DNA from 2 places in the Paenibacillus sp. FSL R7-0128 genome. Region 2 is predicted to be linked to the other one. Evidence: a T-box and tRNA genes for the amino acid it is inferred to sense, from the RefSeq annotation. Region 2 holds a T-box; the other holds one or more tRNA genes.

Region 1 (6,181 bases), 2.8 Mb from region 2:
ATGCAGACCACTGCACCGGCAACAGAGACTGTGCAGACTCCAGCGCCGACAACAGAGGCCGAACAGACTCCAGCACCAACGACAGAGCCGGAGCAGACCCCTGAGGCGACGGCCGGAAGTAACGAGACGGCTGCCGGATCTGCGGACCTGCCGAAATATCTGCCGGAGGACTTCCCGATGCCGGAGAATGTAACGGAGACCATTCTTTCGAATGCGGAGGAGAATGAGGGCAAGAAGACGGCATTGCTGATTTTTAGAACAACGGATAGTATGGAATCGGTAACGAAGCTCTATGATGATTATCTGGCTTCCAAGCTGGGCGATCAGTCCGTGAAGACTATCGATCCTAAGAACCTGATCATTCAAGGCAAGACCAAGGACGATAAGCAGAGCTGGTCAATCATTGGCGGTCCGCTTGCGTCCCAGGAGGGAACCGTGGAGGTTAACGTCATTTGGTCTGAAATTTAATACGGACAGCCAAGCTGCTGTACCCAGAGGAACATCCGTTGAGGCTCGATTCAGAGCGGCCAACGGATGTTTTTTTGATTTGATAAAAAGTGTCGAATTTTGTAATTAAGTAGTATACGTCAGGTGCGGCGGGGATATATAATTAATCTTGTGAACGAAAATTAGTCAGGCGGTGTTATGGTTTGTCGTGGGAACCTGTAGGATTTATGTTTTTCTCAACGATAGAGACGCTTGCGCTCTATTATCTGATTATGTCTCTCTATAGATTCAAGTGGAGATGGTACATCTGGCAGGCTTTATTTGTCATCTTGCTGAACAATCTGCAAAGCTATCTGTTACGCAATGAACTGGGCATGTCGAATGTTGCACCACTTGTTTTAATCTTGATTTTTATCTTCTTTTTCGCTGCGGTGGTGAGGATGCCGCTCATTCTATCCATCATCGCAACAATATCGGGATTTGCTATTTTTGCCGGGATTCAGACGCTGCTCACCCTGCTCATGTTCGGATCTATATCGAATATTGGTAGTACCGCGAACGGATATTTTCTGCAGGTAGCGACTGCGGCAGCGGTGTTCGGTATTTTTGGGCTTCTGTACCGCAAAGGCAAGGGCTTCACGTTCGACTTGGATAAACTCCGCTTTAAGATAGAAGATATCCTGCTGTCTCTGCTGATTTTCGGCTTCGTAATAGGGATTTCAGTGCTACTCTACTATAATGATATTCTGCTAAATGCCTTGATTTTCCTGGTGATGACTGTATTCCTTCTATATTATTCCACCCGGAGGGAGCGGGAAGATGCTTGAATTCATGTCCAGCAAGCTGGCATTTACGATTAAAAATATCGTACCTGAGCACCCGGCATCCTACGCTGTCCTGAAATTTGCTATTAGCGTAGTGCTTAATGTGGTGTTTATTATTGGGCTGACGCTGGTAGTATCCCTTTTGACAGGCAGGACAAGTGAAGCTCTGCAGATTCTGATCTCCTTTGCCTTATTACGTCAGGTGTCGGGCGGGGTCCATCTAAAGTCTGGTATAGCCTGTGTCTTGTTTACGGTAAGCTTGTTCACAGTACTGTCCTTCGTGGAGCTTAGCTCCTTCTACGTTATGTTATTGAATGCAGCGAGTCTGTTAATAGTTCTGTGGCTGGCGCCCATTGGGATTGAACGACAGACCCGGATTCCGAGGCGGCACTGGCCTAAGCTGAGAATCGTGGCGTTACTGCTGGTAGCTGCCAATATCGTTATAGGCTCATCTGTTATCGCAGCCAGCTTTTTGGCACAATCCATCAGTCTGATTATAGCTAGAAGGGAGGTGAACATCTGACAATGAGAGCTTTGCAGCGCAAAGTAGTGTATAAGCTTGCTTCTGGTTTGTCCGCCTTGGCTGCCCTTATCGTGTTGGTTACAGCAAGTGTATTATACATTAATCAACCGGAGGTACCTGAAGAGTTACTTAAATAACATTGGAGTTGATCCCTTTGAGCACGATATCTGTTACTAGAGACACAGAGGGAAACACTGGTGTATTCTCACTCGATATTGAAAAAATAACTTTTATGGAATTTGAACGGACTATCTATCGGATCATTGTCCATACGTACGATCAGACCTTTTATACAGTAGGTACGCTGAAATATTGGCTTAATACCCTGGCCAGTTCAGGATATAATTTCGTTCTAGCAGATAGAAACACGTTAATTCAGGTTTCTAACATTATCCAGCTGGATAAGACGTTTCATATTGCTTATTTTGGGGAAGACCACAGAGGAGTCGAGCAAAAGTGTTTTCTGTCAGAGAAGGGCTATAAAGAAATTCTCAAATACGTAAAGACATCCGCATCGGATATTCAATTAGTGGAGCTGCCCCAGTGGTAGCTTTGTTTTTTATGGTATATAAAATTAGGCTGACCCTGCGCAGTTCATTCTGTAGCGCTTGGGTCAGCCCTTGTTCAGGTTAGCTTAATCTGCAGCTAATCTGGAATACATACACAGATCAATGAAGCTTCCTTTGGACCGCTCACTCTGCCTCAGTGTTCCTTCCAGCGAAAAGTTTAATTTCTGCAGTACCTTAATAGAATTGATATTAGCAGGCTGGGCCTTTGCTTCTATTCTATTGAAGCCCAGTGTATCAAACGCATAATCTATTAGTGCGCGAAGGGCTTCAGGCACATATCCTTTTCCCCAGCACTCGCGGCTAAGGTCATAACCGATCTCTGTCTTGGCATTGTCATAGTCCAGCGCATTGAAACCACAGGAGCCGATAATCCGGCCGGATTCTGCTTCCGTGATGGAATAGCGGATCGCCTGATTCTCGGTGGCTAACTTACCCAGCAGCTCAATCATTTCCACGGCCTGACTCTCATCCGTGAAGCTGCTGATATTCATGAACCGGGTGACTTCAGGATCGGACCAGATCGGGAACAGGCTGGCTGAATCGGCGGTGCGCATTTGTCTTAATACTAATCTCTCGGTTTGTAATTCTGTAATCATCAATAAGTTACCTCCATTAAATATATATGGTATTGGTGAGGTGCAACTATTGATATCTGCGCATAGTTCAGTCCTTTCCGTGTGTAAGCTACCTCTATTATATAGAATGCAAGGGAGGAAGTTAAGATCGATTCAGGACCGTTTCAACAAATCTTCATACAGTCCTGTCAGGGATGCTACTGTTTCGTATTCCTCCTAACAAGGTAAACTTTAGATAAAAGGATCTGGAGGGCATTATGAGAAAAACGGTACTGGTAGTGTTGTTCTTGTTTGTATTGACAGCTTGTGCGGATTCCAAAGACGGGGTAACCACTAAAGACTTAGCCATCCAAAAGGTGAACGATCATAAAGCCATTGTTGAGTATGGAATGAGCCGCGCGGAAGCGGAAGAGGTATTGGGTAAGGGGGAGGATAAGGATATTGCGAATTCAGTCATGTATAGCTCTGGCGTGAGGATTATGTACCGGGAGGATAAAGTGGCAGGGATTACTCTGGCAGAGGAATCGAAAGATACATATGAAACCACTGGCGGTTTTAAAATTGGCATGTCTAAGGATGACTTCAAACAAATCTATGGCGATCAATATCTGAAGGAGATGGAGCGCAACCTGGATTATGCTTACGATGCCACCAACAAGCGATATTTGCAGGAGAAAGAGTGGGTGGCGAAAGCGGAAGATGACACAAAAATATATGTAATTTCAGCCATGTTCAACGGTAAGGGTGAAGCAGACGCCGTTGTATTGGTGGATAAGCGAATGGCGATAACATTAAGGTAGAGGGGGGGCTGAAAGATAAAACATGTTCTTGTATGTTTCATAGCGCTTAGGGGACAGGATAGCAGTATATGGAGCCCAAAAAGCTGGCCTTGTCTACAACGAGTAGTTCTGCCATGATATAATCAGTGTTTGAAGAAGTGTATAACGATTAATATATTGAACTACTCCTGTCTGCCGAATGACCGTCATCATAATGTGTTTCATCTTCGGGAAGATCACACTGGAATTTCTCTTAATAACGATCTTGAGATTCATGTGATGGAATTAACGAAGCTCGAGGAGCAGGCCGTTCCATTAACTGGTGGTCTGATCAACTGGCTATTATTCCTCAAGGGTGTTGAACAACCAAACTGGGAGGTGCTGACCATGAATGAACCGATGTTGAAAAAAGCAATGGATACGCTCGAGTTCCTGAGTCAGGATGCCGCTACAAGGATGGAGTATGAAGCCCGGATGAAGTATTTGCGTGATGAGGCATCACGGATGAATGGGGCTAAGGCTGAGGGGCGGGCTGAGGGACGAGCAGAAGGTGAGCGAAAAAGCAGAGGCAATGGTGCTTGAACTTCTTGCTCTTGGAGTGGAAACTTCCATTATTATTAGAGCCTCAGGCCTCTCAGAGCAAGAAGTTTTAAGCTTGAAATCACTAATGGGTAGACACTGACCGTGAATGAACCGATGAGAAAAAAGAGAAACTGCTAGAAAGCTCTTGGCAATGGGGCAATGGAATTCAAAATTTAAAACTGTTGCAATGATAACAACGAAAAACGAAGCCGATCATAAGATCGGCTTCGTTTCTTTAAAACTCTCCATATATAGGACGGATGGGGTTCGAACCCATGACCCCTACCCTGTCAAGATAGTGCTCTCCCGCTGAGCTACCGTCCTGCAACGAAATTTATAATAACACAGGACGTGAGGGAATGGCAAGAGATTTTTTACTATGATACAAATGATACCTTTAATCATAACTCTCCCACACCACCACAATGACAAAAACCCACGACACCCCATCCATAATATATTACAATAATGGCGCTTCTCTGGAAGATTCTAACGAACTATAAAAGGTGGAATTCTATCATGATCGTAACATTGCATGAAGCGGAGTGCCCTGGGGTGAGTCTCAAGTATGTAGTGATTTTTATGAAGCAAGGGAACGATTGGGTGCTGGTGCGGCACCGTGAGCGGTCCACATGGGAATTTGCCGGCGGGCATATTGAGGCGGGTGAGAGTCCCGGGGAAGCTGCGGTAAGAGAGCTTTACGAAGAGACAGGTGCTGAAGAATATGAACTGCATCCGTTATGCATCTATTCGGTAAGCAGTGAAGAGCTGGTTGAGAGCTTCGGAATGTTGTATTATGCAGATGTCAAAAGGTTCGGAAATTTGCCCCCGTACGAAATGGCGGAGCTTCGAAGCTTCAAGGAGCTGCCGCAGGCGGTGACATACCCGGGGATTTACCCCACGCTATATGCGAGAGTGTGTGAATATGTGAAGCATCTATGAATCCATCGTAATGCTGAAAGGAGGCCCAGCTCATGAGTTACGAGATTACGAGGTTTAGGCGTCTTGGCGACTACCTGAGATCACGCCGGGAACGTCTGCAGCCTGAAGCTGTAGGGATCAAGGAAACGAACAGTCAGCGCAGAACACCAGGGCTGCGCCGGGAGGAGGTTGCGGTTCTGGCTGGTCTCAGCAGCACCTATTATACTTGGCTGGAGCAGGGCAGGGAGGTTACCGCCTCCAGAGAGGTCATGGAGAGTCTCAGTCAGGCGCTGCGGTTGTCGGCAGATGAGCGTAAGCATCTGTTTGAGCTATGGAATCCGGGCTTGCCGGATACACTTGCTTCTATAGATACAGCCAGTCCGGAGCTGAATTCGCAGTGGCGGGATATTATCCGCCAATTGACTTATCCGTCTTTTATTACGAATGAGCGGTCTGAGGTACTGGCCTGGAATGATAAGGCGAGTGAAGTCCTTAGTGATTTCGGAGGTCTGTCTGCTTCAGAGCGCATTATGATGCGTCTTCTGTTCCTGGATATGGAGCTGCGCCGTCGGATGCGGAACTGGGAGGAGTTCGCAATCTATTCAGTAGGGGTGTACAGAACCTATTATGACATGAATCTGCACGATCCCTGGTACAAGGAGATGGTCGATCAGCTCATGGAGGACAGTGCGGATTTCGCTCAGATGTGGAAGCAGCACAATATTCAAGGCAAGAAGGTCAACCGTGTGGTCATAGAGAGTCTTGGCACGAGCCAGCCTGTAGTCTACGATATCAATTCGATGGCCAATCTGGCGGATCACCCGGGTCTGCATATTTGTATCTACACCCCTGTCTTAACCTAGCAGAGAATCACCTGAAGGCGCATATCTTACTGGTCTGCTGCTCCCTGGTAATGATCTTACTAGCATGAACGTACTGTGGCTGCTTCACGGCAGGACGG
Region 2 (6,181 bases):
TGCTTCCACCCATTCCACATTATCCGCGGCAAGCGCCGTGGAATAGACGACCAGATCTGCACCTTTTACCTGCTCCGCCGTATGCCCGATGAAGACCTTGGCACCTTTGGCAATCAATTTCTCCGTTAACTCCTGGGCAGCTACGTCAGAGCCTGTAACTGTATATCCCATCTCCAGCATCACCCGGGCAATCGCGCTCATACCATAGCCGCCGATCCCTATAAAATGCACACGTTCAGTAGTATCCAACAGTTCGTCACCAGCCTTTTTCAGAATCGGGTTGCCGTAAAAGCGTACTGCGCACATCAGAAATCAAATACAGCGTTCCGGACACAACCGCGAGGTCATCGTCCGCTGTGATCGTCTGCAGCTTCTGCAGCGCTTGGCCCCAATTACGTTCTACTATGATTTCCAAGTTTTCCTTGGCATATTTACTCCGCAGACTTTCTGCGATCGCCTGCAGATCTTCCGCGTCCATTTTCTTACGGAAATCCGGTTCGGTCAGGATGAGCGTATCCACTATAGGCAGTATATGCTTGAGATACGACTCGTGATGCTTATTTGCCAGCATCCCCATGAGCAAATTTAATTTACCGTAAGGCTGGAACTGCGGAAGGCTCTTCGCAAGGCTCTCAGCCCCTTCCGGATTGTGCGCGCCGTCCAGAATAATTCTGGGCGAGACGCTCACTTCCTCCAGTCTTCCGGCCCAGAATGTGCCCCGGAAGCCCTCCAGCACATCCTCGTCCTCCAGCATGAAGGCCATATACTGCCGCAGCACCTCAAGCGTCATCATGGCCCCGGCCGCATTCTCCAGCTGGTGCTCGCCTTTCATAGCAATATCCAGCTCAAGCCCGCGGAATGGCCCATTGAAGGTAAAGTGCTGGCAGCCGTCTCTCTGCTCAACATTACTATAGCTGAAATCTTCTCCCGCTAAATAGAGTGTCGAACGGGTAGCCGCCGCCTTGGCCTTCAATACAGCTACAGCTTCGGGCTGGCTCACACAGCTGACTACAGGAACACCCGGCTTAATAATCCCGGCTTTCTCGCCGGCAATCAGCGTAAGTGTATCTCCCAGCACATCGGTATGGTCATGTCCAACATTAGTAATGACCGACACAACCGGAGTAACGATATTCGTTACATCCAGCCTTCCCCCAAGCCCCGTCTCCCATACGACTACATCGGGATAACAGACTTCGCCGTAATAGAGAATCGCGAGCGCCGTTGCCACCTCGAACATGGTCGGTGAGCCCAGCTCAGTGCCCGCAATTTCACCGACCAGCGGACGCAGCTGATTGGCAAGTGCAAGCAGCGTCTCCTCAGGAATATCCGTCCCGTTGTACTGGAACCGGTTCGTGAACTTCGTGATATAAGGAGAGGTAAAGGTCCCCACCGAATATCCGCTCTGAATAAGAGCCGAGGTCAAAAAGGCGCAGGTTGAGCCCTTGCCGTTCGTCCCCGCCACATGAATGAACTTAAGCTTCCGGTGCGGATGTCCCAGCTTCTCCATTAGAAGCTCTATCCGCTCCAGACCCGGCCGGATTCCAAAAGGAATCAGGCTGTTGATCCAGTCTACCGCTTCTGTATAAGAACTTAAGGGAGCGGCAGCGCCGCTCCGGGTGATCTCTTCCATGTCTGTTATCCTCTCAGTTCTGCAATACGGGCCAGCACCTTCTCGCGTCTGTCGGAATAATCCGCCTGCTTCGCCCGTTCCTCTTCGATGACTTTCGCCGGAGCTTTGGCCACAAAGCCCTGATTACTGAGCTTCTTCTCCACACGCTCCACTTCGCTGTTCAGGGTCTGAACTTCTTTTTCGAGACGAATAATCTCCTGATCGATATCAATCAGACCGGACAGCGGCAGAAGCAGCTCCGCTCCGGTAACCACGGCGGACATCATTTTATCCGGCGTCTGCGGCGCAAGGCCTGCTTCGAAGGAAGAGGTGTTGCAGAAGCGCCCGATGTAATTGTCGTTGCGGGAAATAATGTCCAGGGTGTCCTGGCTGCCGGCCTTGATAATCAGCTCGACCTTCTTGCTCATTGGCGCATTCACTTCCGCACGGATACCGCGAACGGCCCGGATAATATCCATCAGCAGGTTCATCTCTGATACTGCCTGCGGATTCTCAAGCGCCGCATCGTACTTCGGCCACTCGGCCAAGGTGATGGATTCGCCCTGATGCGGCAGATGCTGCCAGATCTCCTCCGTAATGAACGGCATGAACGGGTGAATCAGCCGCAGTGTGCGGTCCAGCACGTAAGCCAGAACAGACTGGGTCTTGGCCTTGGCAGCTGCGTCCGCTCCGTATAACGAGAGCTTGGCGAATTCGATATACCAGTCACACAGATCATCCCAGATGAAGTTGTAGAGCAGGCGCCCGGTCTCGCCGAACTCGTACGAGTCAATTAGACGCGTAATATCGCGGGAAGTTTCGTTCAGGCGGTGCAGAATCCAGCGGTCCGCTGTGCCAAGCTCACCTGTAATGTCAATATCTTCAAAGGCTACGCCTTCCAGATTCATCAGCGCGAACCGGGAGGCATTCCAGATCTTGTTGGCAAAATTACGCGCCTGCTCTACCTTTTCCATACGGAACCGCAGATCCTGGCCCGCTGTACTGCCGGTAGTAATCATATAGCGCATGGCGTCAGCGCCGTACTGCTCGATAACATCCAGCGGATCAATACCGTTGCCCAGAGACTTGGACATCTTGCGTCCTTCGGCATCGCGTACGAGTCCGTGCATCAGCACATCGGAGAACGGCTTCTGGCCAGTGAATTCCATGGCTGAGAAAATCATGCGCGCTACCCAGAAGTAGATGATATCGTAGCCGGTAACCAGTACATTGTTCGGATAGTAACGCTGATAGTCGCTGCTGTCCTGATCAGGCCAGCCTAAGGTAGCGAACGGCCAGAGGTTCGAGCTGAACCAGGTATCCAGAACATCCTCATCCTGCTTCAGGTCGGACAGCCCGCTGATGCGGCGTGCTTCTTCTTCATCATGTGCAACTACAAGCTCCCCGGTGGATTCAGAGTACCAGGCCGGAATACGGTGGCCCCACCACAGTTGGCGGGAGATACACCAGTCGCGGACATTCTCGATCCAGTTCAGGTACGTCTTCTCGAAGCGGTCCGGCACGAAATGGACCCCGTCACCGTCCTTCTGTGCAGCGATGGCTGCTTCTGCCAGCGGCTGCATTTTGACGAACCACTGGGTGGACAGATAAGGCTCTACTACGGCCCCGGAACGCTCACTGTGCCCAACCTGGTGTACATGATCCTCAATGGAGATCAGCACGCCTTGCTCCTTCAGGTCGGCTACGATGGCCTTACGGCAGTCGCTGCGGTCCATTCCCTGGTAAGCGCCCGCTTCCTCATTCATCACTCCGCCTTCATCCATTACGTTGATCTGCGGAAGGTTATGGCGGACTCCCATCTCGAAGTCGTTCGGATCATGCGCCGGTGTAATCTTAACTGCACCGCTGCCGAATTCCTTATCTACGTATTCATCGGCAATAACCGGAATCTCACGTAAGGTAACCGGCAGAATCAGCGTCTTACCGATCAGATCCTTATAGCGCTCATCCTCCGGATGTACCGCTACCGCTGTATCGCCCAGCATCGTCTCGGGCCGCGTGGTAGCCACCGTGATATGGCCGCTGCCATCCTTCAGCGGATAACGCAGATGGTACAGATGCCCGTTCACTTCCTTGTATTCAACCTCGATATCCGACAGCGCTGTACGGGCAGCCGGGTCCCAGTTAATAATCCGCTTGCCGCGATAGATCAGGCCCTTCTGGTACAGCTCCACAAATACCTTGCTTACCGCCTTCTTCATTCCATCATCAAAGGTAAAGCGTTCGCGGGAGTAATCGAGGGACAGGCCCATCTTAGCCCACTGGTCATGAATTGTCTCTGCATACTGGTCTTTCCAGGCCCACACCTGCTCCAGGAACTTCTCGCGTCCCAGATCATGGCGGGAGATTCCCTGCTGGCGCAGCTTCTGTTCTACCTTGGTCTGCGTAGCAATCCCTGCATGGTCTGTACCCGGCAGCCACAGGGTATCATACCCCTGCATCCGCTTGGTGCGGATCAGCACATCCTGAAGCGTGAAATCCAGCGCATGTCCGATATGCAGCATTCCTGTTACATTCGGCGGCGGAATCACGATGCTGTAAGGCTCCGCATCCGGCCGCTTGCCGGCTTCGAAGAAGCCCTTCTCCATCCAGTACGCATACCATTTCTTCTCTGCCGCTCCCGGATCATATGTAGTCGGCATGTCGCTCTGCTTGTGATTAGCTGAAGCGGTAGCTTCTGCCGCTTCCTGCCCGTTCGGCAGCTCTGCTGCTGCATTGTTGTTATCAGCCATTGTGAACCCTCCACTGTTAAATGTATTGAGTAGCTAGCGGTTTCTGAGAATACAAAAAGGCCCTTCGTCTCAAAGGACGAAAGGCCATTCTTTCGCGGTACCACCTTTGTTTCGCGCCAATAAAAAATAAACCACTGCCTTAAGTTCCCTTACAGGTTCCTGAAGCTTAGCGCGACACTCATGCAGGGTAACGGCTGCAACCGGCCGCATCCTAACCCGTCTTCATGATGAAGACAAGCTCAGAAGGGCAACTCCGGGGCGACTTCGGGGGCTGCATCCTGCGGGAATTCACACCAATGATAATCCCGCTCTCTGAAGGGCTGACCGCCTACTCTTCCCGTTCCCAGTCTTTATGCTAGTTATTACTTAGTTCAATAATACATTCAGTGTAATCCCTAGTCAACCAGCATATACACAAAGGGCGCGCAGCAGACGTACATTGATGCCTACTCCCCGCTCCAGATCACTTGAACCACATTGAAGCCCTGATGGCTGCCCGTTCCGGGAGCGCCATCCAGCGTAACAGAGAATGTGCTTCCGGCATCAATAATCGAGAAGGCTGAGGCGGAGACTTCCTCAGACTTGGAGGTAGCTCCTTTTTGCACAAAATAGTCCTTGTACGTATTGCCGAGCGTCTCCAGGCTCTGCTTCGTACGGTAGCTGAAGGTTGCGGACGGCTTACCGGTCGCCGAGCCTTCGATCAGATCAAATATCTTCGCGTCCGCCGGAAGCGGGAAATCCGCCGGCAGGCTCTTCGGCCGCTTCACAGAATCTGCTGGTGTTCCAGTGGACGAGCCGCCGGAGGAGACAGCCGGAGCTGCAGCATCACCGATGATGACCCGGCTGGTTGCAGCATCGTAAGTAACAGCAGTGTTCAGCGCTTCGCCGATGGAGCGTACAGGCAGATAAGTGATGCCGTTGTAGGTAATCGGGGCGAGGGTTTTGCCGTTGCCGTCTTTGGGCGTGTACGCCTGGCCGTTCACGACGATCCCGATTTTGTTGTTCAGGAGCGCCTTGATCTCCTGCAGATTACTGGCGGCGTAGACACCGGCCGAGACTGTGAGCGTCAAGCTTAGTGCGGCCGCAGTGGCTGCCACTTTTCTCTTCATGTGATATATCATCCTTCCAGAAGTAGTGTACCAGCGCATAGCTGCCTGAATGTGTAATGTATGTAGGCCGGTAGTGACTATTACCCCCGGCTGAACGGTTTGTAAACCAGAAGCGGATTTCACAAAGAAACAGGAACAGCCCCATCCGTAAGGCAAGGGCTGTTCCTGTTAAGCCTAAATTCTCCGCACAGCGTCAATCTCAAGGAATGTATAATACCTGTCCCTCTTCTACAATCTGGCCGGACAGCCGGTTATACATAGTCAGCTCCCGGGTGCTTAGCTGGTATTTCTCAGCAATCGTATCCAGTGTCTCCTCGCGCTGGACAATGCAGAGCCGTACCTTGCGGAACAGCTCTGTCCCGCCCATCCCGCCGATGAACCGGCTCTTCCACGCTGTATCATTGCCTGCCTCAGGAACAGCCTGCGCTACAGAGTCTATATTGCCCGAGAGCAGTTCCTCCTGCTCTCTATTGGCGCGGCTTGCGCTGAGCAGCGAGGAGAAGGTGAGCGGCTCCTGCTCGGCGGCTCCCGGTTCTTTTTTGCTGCCAAGGGCAACCTTGAGATCCTGCTTCTCCTCCTGGGGAGACAAAGATTCCGCAGACAGGAAGACTTCATTGTCTGTGGCCTGGATCTCCTCTGCCGCCTCCCCTCCTTCGTTCCCGGCAAACAGCGCAGCAGCATCGTTGGCAGCGGAGGTAAGCACCGGC

Evidence for each region. A T-box is a leader RNA that pairs with one kind of tRNA and senses whether it is charged. The one in region 2 lies ahead of NST26_RS25245 (valine--tRNA ligase), so its partner is inferred to be a tRNA-Val.
Region 1: it has a tRNA-Val gene. The T-box ahead of NST26_RS25245 (valine--tRNA ligase) is inferred to sense a tRNA for this amino acid. The anticodon was not compared.

What each region holds. Positions count from the first base shown of each region.
Region 1 covers NZ_JBBOCD010000001.1:3,163,241-3,169,421, forward strand. The annotation lists gene NST26_RS12850 (hypothetical protein) at 1-468, shown strand, start outside; gene NST26_RS12855 (hypothetical protein) at 651-1,274, shown strand; gene NST26_RS12860 (accessory gene regulator ArgB-like protein) at 1,267-1,794, shown strand; gene NST26_RS34035 (cyclic lactone autoinducer peptide) at 1,797-1,931, shown strand; gene NST26_RS12865 (LytTR family transcriptional regulator DNA-binding domain-containing protein) at 1,949-2,344, shown strand; gene NST26_RS12870 (GNAT family N-acetyltransferase) at 2,429-2,959, opposite strand; gene NST26_RS12875 (hypothetical protein) at 3,196-3,738, shown strand; partial or broken gene NST26_RS12880 (Rpn family recombination-promoting nuclease/putative transposase) at 3,868-4,399, shown strand; tRNA gene NST26_RS12885 (tRNA-Val) at 4,552-4,623, opposite strand; gene NST26_RS12890 (NUDIX hydrolase) at 4,819-5,241, shown strand; gene NST26_RS12895 (helix-turn-helix transcriptional regulator) at 5,274-6,083, shown strand.
Region 2 covers NZ_JBBOCD010000001.1:5,982,763-5,988,943, forward strand. The annotation lists gene murC (UDP-N-acetylmuramate--L-alanine ligase) at 1-249, opposite strand, end outside; gene NST26_RS25240 (bifunctional folylpolyglutamate synthase/dihydrofolate synthase) at 257-1,633, opposite strand; gene NST26_RS25245 (valine--tRNA ligase) at 1,639-4,275, opposite strand; T-box leader at 4,435-4,719, opposite strand; gene NST26_RS25250 (stalk domain-containing protein) at 4,812-5,474, opposite strand; gene NST26_RS25255 (LysM peptidoglycan-binding domain-containing protein) at 5,674-6,181, opposite strand, start outside.